2 regions of the Arthrobacter sp. P1_H7 genome follow, and region 1 is predicted to be linked to the other one. Evidence: riboswitches for the same ligand, from Rfam matches in the RefSeq annotation. Region 1 holds a riboswitch; the other holds the start of a gene.

What was found. A riboswitch is a leader RNA that binds a small molecule or an ion and turns the genes downstream of it on or off. The one in region 1 is predicted to bind cyclic di-AMP.
Region 2: linked by a shared signal. The riboswitch ahead of AC1DXI_RS09410 (NlpC/P60 family protein) and the one ahead of AC1DXI_RS18670 (aggregation-promoting factor C-terminal-like domain-containing protein) in region 1 are both predicted to bind cyclic di-AMP.

What each region holds. Positions count from the first base shown of each region.
Region 1 covers NZ_JBFUCO010000022.1:4,749-8,818, reverse strand. The annotation lists gene AC1DXI_RS18675 (bifunctional glycosyltransferase family 2/GtrA family protein) at 1-372, opposite strand, end outside; gene AC1DXI_RS18670 (aggregation-promoting factor C-terminal-like domain-containing protein) at 529-1,356, opposite strand; cyclic di-AMP (ydaO/yuaA leader) riboswitch at 1,356-1,515, opposite strand; gene AC1DXI_RS18665 (sensor histidine kinase) at 1,697-3,283, opposite strand; gene AC1DXI_RS18660 (response regulator transcription factor) at 3,305-4,045, opposite strand.
Region 2 covers NZ_JBFUCO010000007.1:34,164-38,233, forward strand. The annotation lists gene AC1DXI_RS09395 (DNA alkylation repair protein) at 1-72, shown strand, start outside; gene AC1DXI_RS09400 (cation:proton antiporter) at 162-1,367, opposite strand; gene AC1DXI_RS09405 (hypothetical protein) at 1,364-1,612, opposite strand; cyclic di-AMP (ydaO/yuaA leader) riboswitch at 1,814-2,016, shown strand; gene AC1DXI_RS09410 (NlpC/P60 family protein) at 2,021-2,704, shown strand; gene AC1DXI_RS09415 (sensor histidine kinase) at 2,850-3,857, opposite strand; gene AC1DXI_RS09420 (response regulator transcription factor) at 3,850-4,070, opposite strand, start outside.

The DNA of each region.
Region 1 (4,070 bases):
TTTCACTTCGCGCAGCTCGCGGGCTACGCGTTCCGCGGCCTTGAGCGTTCCGTCGGTGCTGGCGTTGTCCGCCACGGTGATCCGGAAGGAGTGCGGGAAGGCGCCGAGCAGGTAGGCGTGGAGCCGGCGCAGGCAGGCTTCGAGGTCGCGTTCCTCGTTGAAGACCGGGATGGTGACGTCCAGCAGGGGCGTGCTGGCGCGCGTATCGATGGCTGTGCGCCGGGCGCCGGGGCCGGTAAGCGCCCCGGCGATCGGGCCCGGAGCTGGCGCGTCGGCCAGCGCAAGCCCCGGGGGTGTCTCGGGTGCCGCCGGGCCGGCCGGCGTCGCCGCGGTGCGGGGCAGGGTTCCTGTGGCCTGGTCTGTGAATGTCATGGCTCAACTTTCCCGGCGGCCCTTATGAGGGCTTTAGGGTCAAGCTGTGCTGGGGCTGTGGAAGTCGGCCTGTCGGGCAGGCCCGGCCGTGGAGACGCAAGGAGGCCCCGGATCCGTGTGGATCCGGGGCCTCCTGGGGGGCCGGTTAGTGCCGGTTTAGTACCAGTTGTGTGAGTAGTGGAAGTTCAGGGCGCCGCAGGGGGAGCCGTAGCGCGACTTGACGTAGTTCAGGCCCCAGTTGATCTGGGTCCGGTAGTTGGTCATGTAGTCGGCGCCGGCGCTCGCCATCTTCGTGGCGGGCAGGGACTGGACCACGCCGTAGGCGCCGCTGCTGGCGTTGGTCGCGGTGGTCTTCCAGTCAGATTCCTTGGTCCACAGCTTGTGCAGGCACTGCATCTGGCCAGGTGCCCAGCCATAGCGGCCCAGCTGGGACGCGGCGTAGGCCTGGGCCCCGGCAGGGTCGTCGATTGCGACCGGCGCCGGTGCGGGTGCCGGTGCGGGGGCAGGAGCGGCTGCCGGTGCGGGAGCGGGAGCGGGGGCTGCCGCGGGAGCCGGAGCAGGTGCGGGTGCGGGTGCGGGTGCCGGGGCGGGAGCAGCGGGGGCGGGGATCAGCGCTTCGGCTGCCTTAACCTCGGAGATCTGGGGCGCCACGTTCTTTTCCGCCGGAGCGGTCGGCCCAGCCACCTGGACCCGCTCGAAGTTGAGCTTGGCCAGCGGGTCCGCGATCGTGGCCGTTTGGCTCGCAACGTTCGCCGTGTGGGCGCCCGGCTCTGCCGCCTGGCTGGCGGCGCCGCCACCCAGCAGCAGCGCGCACGCGGCGGTGACGACGGCGGCACGGCGGCCGGTTGTACCGAGTCCGGCGGCGAACCGCGACAGGGCGGATGCCCGTTTGGCCGGTTCGGCGCGGTGGCGCGACTTGGCTGCGCCAACTGAGCGGGAATGCGAATCGCCGTCAGGGCGCGTTTGTACCTGGAATTCAGTCATGGTGGCCTCTCAACGCCGGCGGAGTTAGCTGTCGGGTTCGGATGAGGTCATCCGGCCGCACGGAATATCACGTGTCGGCTTCACCCCGAGGGCGCATGAATGCAGAATGCCCGGGAACTCTGGGTCCCCCGCCTCTGCCTGGTCCAGCGGAATCCGGGAAGCGGCAGAGTTTGGCGTCCGTCCGGATATGCGGCACCGATGGCGGCGCACTCTAAAGACGCTACAGGACCCAACCGCTTAAGTCACATTTTGGTAACAGGAATCACAGGGCCGGGGTGGCGGGTTGCGCCGGGTTCACCATTCGTCCGGTCCCGGGTCCCTGTGGCGCCGGCCGCGCCGTCTATGCCGGCGGCGGCGCGGCGGGCAGGCGCACGGCGAACTCCGTGCGTCCCGGCCGGGACGTGACCTCGACCGTTCCTCCGTGGGCCTCCACGATCGACTGGACTATGGACAGGCCCAACCCGCTGGTGCCCTCGGAAGTCGGCGCGGCGGTCGCCGTGCCCTGGCCTCCGCGGCTGCCGGAAACGGCGCCGGACCCGACCCTAGCCGTCGCGACCGCCGAATTGGCGGGGATGGCTGCGGGACTGGACGCCGGATTGGTGCGTGAGGCGTCGGCCCGGGCGAAGCGGGCGAAGATCCGGCCGATAAATTCCGGGGCGATGCCGCTGCCATTGTCTGTCACGGTGACCACGGCACTGCCGTCAGCCGAGCGCATGACGCCCGTGACCACCTTGGTCCCGGGTTCGGTGTGCTTGCGCGCATTGGACAGGAGATTGGCGAGGACCTGGTGAAGCTGGGTCGCATCACCGCGCACCACCACGGGCTCGTCCGGAAGTTCGAGCTGCCAGATGCGGTCCGGGGCCATGACTTTCTCATCGCTGACGGTCTCGATGGCCAGTTGGGTGAGGTCGACGTCGGAGATCTTGAGCGGCTGCCCCTCGTCCAGGCGCGCCAGCAGCAGCAGGTCCTCCACGAGCGTGGTCATCCGCTCGGACTGGCTTTGCACACGGGCGAGGGACCTCTCGCCGTCGGGGGTGAAATGCTCGGTCATCCGCATCAGCTCCGTGTAGCCGCGGATGGCCGTCAGCGGGGTGCGGAGTTCGTGCGAGGCGTCGGCGACGAACTGCCGGACCTTCATCTCGCTCTCCTGCCGCGCTTCGAGGGCGTTGGAGACGTTGTCCAGCATCTTGTTCAGCGCGTAGCCCACGCTGCCCACTTCCGTTCCGGGATGGGCCGCCGACGTCGGGACGCGCACCCCGAGCGCCACCTCGCCGGCGTCCAGCGGGAGGCGGGAGACCTTGGTGGCCACCTCGGAGAGCTGTTCCAGCGGCTTCATGGTCCGCCGGATCAGGGCCGTGCCGGCGAGCCCGATCAGCACGAGCCCGCCGACGGACACTACCACCATGGTCCAGACCAGGGAGGTCAGGGTGTTTTGCTTTTCTGCCAGCGGGAGTCCGGTCACAATCACGTCGCCGTACGGCGCACGCGCGGCCGTGAGCCGGTAGGCGCCGGCCGAAAGGGTCCGGTCCACGGGCATACCGTTTGGGGTGAGGGTCAGGAGAACCTCGTTGTCGTCGGGGGAGAGGCTCTTGACCGCGCCGTCCCCGGCCAGGAAGCCGGCCCTACTGACTTCGTCGTCCACTATCCGGGCGTTAAGCGTCCCGACGCCCTGTCCCCGGGCTTCGAGGGGGTCGGGGCGCCTGCCCGAATCGTCCGAGGAGGGCCGGCCGAACTCGCTCGAACGGTGGGAGGCCTGGTCCAGCTGGGTGTCGAGTTGCCGGGTGAGGAAGAGGTCCATGGAGGCATAGCTGAACAAGCCCACAGCGCCGCAGATGGCCACGAGCAGCGCCATGGCGACCAGGACCAGCCTAGTGCGCAGATGCCACGTGGACGGGTTGCGCCAGTCGCGTCCGGGGACGCGGGTCATGCCGGAAAGTGAGGGCACGGATCAGTCCGCCGGTTTCAGGACGTACCCGGCTCCGCGCACCGTGTGGATCATGGGCGCGTGGTTGGCGTCGACCTTCTTGCGGAGGTAGGAAATGTACAGTTCCACGATGTTCGCCTGGCCGCCGAAGTCGTAATCCCAGACGCGGTCCAGGATCTGGGCCTTGCTGATGACCCGTTTCGGGTTTTCCATGAGGTAGCGCAGCAGCTCGAACTGCGTGGCGGTCAGGTGCAGTTCCTCACCGGCCCGGGTGACTTCGCGGGTGTCGACATTGAGCACGAGGTCACCCACCACGAGCTCGGCGGTGTCCATGGCGGCCACCCCGGAGCGCTGGACCAGCCGGTGCAGGCGCAGCAGCACCTCTTCCATGCTGAACGGCTTGGTGACGTAGTCATCGCCGCCGGCTGCCAGTCCGGTGATGCGGTCCTGGACGGCATCCTTGGCCGTGAGGAACAGCGCCGGCACCTCCGGCGCGAACGCGCGGATCCTGCTCAGCAGTTCGACGCCGTCGAACCCGGGCAGCATCACGTCCAGCACCAGCACGTCGGGGCGGAACTCCTTGGCTAGCCGGACGGCGCCGGGCCCGTCCTCGGCCACAGCCACGGACCATCCGGCCATCCGCAGGCCCATGCTCATGAGCTCGGAGAGGCTGGGTTCGTCATCCACCACGAGGGCACGGATGGGGGAGCCGTCCGGATGCGTGAGCTGGGGAAGGTTGTTGGTCATGGAGTGCGAAGTGGCCATGGGACAACTCTCCGATCTGCCGGTT
Region 2 (4,070 bases), on a different contig from region 1:
GCGGTCTCCCGGGTCCTGGCGGAGATGGCAAAGCGGAGGCCGGAACTGCAATTCACGTCCGTTGGAGCATGACGATCCGGACCTTCGCCGCCGGATCGGCTGGTTCAGGCACTCAGGCACTCAGGCACTCAGGCAAATCGGACATTCAGACATCCGGACTGTCAGGCCTTCGGATCTCCCGGATCGTCCTGCCCGACGGTGCTGCCGGAATCCCCGGACTTGCCGCCGGCACCTGCCGGCAGCGCGAAAGTCCTCGCCGCCCGTGACCCGGCGACGGCGCCCGCGGCTATGGTGACCAGCGCTCCCACCAGCAGGGCCGCGGCCTCGCCCGGGAGCAGGACCTGAAGCTGCGTGCCGATGCTCGCCGCGGCCACCGGTACGCCAAGCTGGGCCGCCGACAGCACCCCGAGGGGCAGCGGGAGTCCCAGGAAAGCCAGGTCGGCGTGCGCCAGCAGGGCCCCGCCCCCCAGTGCCAGGCCGAGGGCAATCATGTCAGGGTGTCCGGCCAGGTCCCTGAGCGTCAGCGAGGCACCCAGCCAGACGAAGAAGAGCGGACCCAGGAAGCCGTCGCTGAGCGCGAACAGTTGCCGGGCCAGCCGCCGCGGTTCGCCGACGGCAGCCATCACCAGGCCGAAGGAAAAGCCTGCCATCATCACAGAAACATTGCTCCACGTTGCGACACCGGCCAGGGTGAAGAGTACGGCCAGCTGGATCCGCAGCTCCAGGGCAAACTTGCGGCTTTCCGAGAGCCGGTGCACGCGCCGGCGGATTCCCCGGCGCTCCAGCCAGCGCAAGCCGACAAAGAGCACTACCGCGCACCCGGTCACCACGAGGACGCCCAGCGCCGCCTGGACTGCGTGGGGCGGATCCACCAGGAGCGGCAACGCCATTATGCAGGCTGTGTCGGCTATTGCCACCTGCGCGGTCATGTCAACGACATCTGGCCCGCCGAGGCGCAGGGAATCGACGATTGGAAGCACCAGGGCGGCCGACGAGGACGCCAGCAGCACGACATAGAGGGGAGCATGTCCAGTCCCGAACAGCAGCCCGATGCCGGTTCCGACCACCACCGCTGCCGCTGCGGCCACAATCGCCCGGCGGGAGCCCCTGCCGAGGGCGCCACGGATGTGCGGATCCCGCACGGGAACGTGGGTGCCTGCCACGAACATCATCAGCGCAAACCCGATATTGGCCAGCAGGGTGAACGTCGGGTCCGCGGGGTCCACAAGGGCCAGGCCTGAGCGCCCGATCGCGATGCCGGCCAGCAGCTCACCCAGCATGACAGGCAAGTGCCAGCGCACGGGCAGGGCCAGCAGGGGGCCAGCCAGGGCGATGACGGCGATCAGCGCCAGGGACAGGAAGGTCACGGTTCGCCGCGGCCCGCCGGCGCCGTTCCCGACCGCCGTTCCACTACTGCGTAGGCCTTCCCGTCCAGGAAGGCCCAGTCGTTGACAACCATGTACCCGAGCGCGTCCACCCGGTCATTCAGGACGTGCTCGTCGAAGCCTCCGTCGCGTGGTTCCGCGTCCCATGTGCTCACGTGGACGTCCCCGCCGTCCAGGATCAGCAGCTCGGTGTTGACGTCGAAATCCTCTTGGGGCTGAGTGCTCAACTGGCAGATGGCGACACAATGGCTGTTCATTTCGGGCCTCCGCTTCCGGTGGTGCTGATGGCATCATCCTATGTTCGGAAGCGGCGCCGCCCTATGGGTAAATTGCGGCACGGCATCACCGCCTCCGTTACCTGAATGTGACTTTCGGGTGCGGTTCGCGCTACGGTTGATGAGTGCCTGTTGTCTCCGATACGGGCGCTCCCCAGCCGATTGCCTAACTCTGCCGCGGCCCGGGGGTAACTCGCATCAACGTCCGGCAGAGACGGGGAAACCACTTTTGACCTGCTGATATGCAGGTCTTGGGGTGAAGCCGCACAGTGCCCGCCACGACGGGCCCGGGAGTGCGGCCGGGTGCCTCCCATCCGAATCCGACAGCTCACCTCGCAGGCATTGGGAGAGGCTACATTCATGACTTCAGTCAATACTTTTGCGCGCCATGCCGCCGTCCTCGCCGCCGCATCCGGCCTGGTCCTGACCAGCGGAATGGCTGCCAACGCCGCCACCGCCCCCGTGCAGCGTGACTCCGCTCCGGCGTCGAACATCGACGTCACCGGACAGGTCAGCGCCCCCGTCAGCGCCGATTCAAGCGTCAAGATCAGCTTCGAGCGCCCCGCAGTGGATTCTGTTGCCGCGCCGGTCATCGAGCAGCCCGTTGCTCCGGCTCCGGCTCTGGCTCCCGCTGCAGCCCCGGCGGCAGCGCCCAAGGCAGCGCCCAAGGCGACCGTCCAGGTGCAGGCCGCTCCGGCAGCAGCGCCGGCCGCGGCGCCCGCTGCCGGCGGACGCAACGCCATCATGCTCTCGGCCGCCTACAGCCAGGTCGGCATCACCCAGGACTGCACCGCCATGGTGGAGAAGGCCCTTGGCGCCGCGGGTAAGCCCGTTGGCGACATCGGTCCCCGCGCGTTCCTTGGCCTTGGAGCCGTTGTGGCCACGCCGCAGCCCGGTGACATAGTGGTCCAGTCCGGCCACGTGGGCATCTACGCCGGCAACGGCCAGGTGGTCAGCGGCGGCATGAACGGCTCGAACCAGACGATGGTGCACCCGCTGTCCTGGCTCACCGCGACCGGCGGCGTGACCTTCGTCCGCGCCTAAGCCGCATGGCCCCGACCGGGGCCAGACAGTCCGGAAAGACCGGCGATCGATTTCCCTTGGGGGCAAATCGATCGCCGGTCTTTTCTGTCTCCGCATTTTGGGGGTCCGGGCTCCCGGCGGCACCGCCTTCTGCAGCACAGGATCCTCAGGGATTCCCGCTCTCACTGAGCGGAAGCGTCAGCTTCATGACGGTTCCCTCGTCCCCGGTCGCGGCCACCTCGACAGTGCCCCCGGCAGCGACGGCAATCTCCCGGACCAAGGCCAGCCCGATGCCAAAGCTCCGCTGTCCCTGTGAGGTGCCGGTGCTGGCGGTCCGCACGAACCGGTCAAAGATCCGGGCCTGATCGACGCCGGTAATTCCGGTCCCCGAGTCCGCCACGGTGATCACGGCGCGCTTCTGCTCGATTGAGGTCGTGATGGACACGCGGCCGCCCGGAGGCGTGTGGGCCAGGGCGTTGTCCGCCAGGGCCAGCACGGCACGGCGCAGCGCGTTCTTCTCGATCCGGGCCAGCGGCCGGGCATCGGCAGAGAATTCCAGGCGCACCTTCCGCTGCTCTGCCACCGGCTGGAGGCTGCCGGCGACGCTGGCGGCAGCGTCGGCCAGGTCGGCAGGAGGTGCGGAGTGGGCCGGGGCCTCCGCGGTAGCTGCGAGGAGCAGTTCGTTGACAATCCCGGTCAGCGTCGCGGCGTCCTCCCGGATCCGGGCCAGGTCCTGGCTTTGCCGGGAGCCGGGCACAGTGTTGCGTTGGGCCAGCTGGATCCTGGTGTCCAGGATGGTCAATGGGGTGCGCAATTCGTGGCTCGCGTCCTGGACGAAACGCCGCTCCCTGGCCAGGGCCTCACCGAGGGGTCGGATGGCGCTGCGCGCGCTGAGCCACCCGACGATGCCGGCCAGCAGGATTCCCGCCACCCCGGCGATGATCATGGCTTCGAGGACATCCTTGGAATCCAGGTATGTGTAGGCCGCCCCGGCCGCCGCCGAACCCGGCACTTCAGGATGGGCCAGTTGGTTCGTGAGGTACAGCGCCGTGGCGGCGAGCAGCCCGAGAACCATGACCGCGCACGCGGCGCTGATCCGCAGCGCGACCTTGAGGGAGGCCTTGCGCAGGATGGAGTGGTCCGGATTTCCGCCGGCCTGCCGGCCGTCACTCATTAGCTTCGCCGATCTGGTATCCGAGGCCGTGCACCGTGCGGATCACGGCTTTGGAGATCTTCCGGCGCAGGTGATGGACATAGGTATCGATCACGCCGGGCTGCTCCGAGGCGTGGAAGCACGCCGCGAGGAGCTCGTCCCGGGTGAAGACGCGGTCCGGTTCCGCGGCCAGGGCTGCCAGCAGTTGGCCTTCCTTCGCGGTCAGCGGCACCG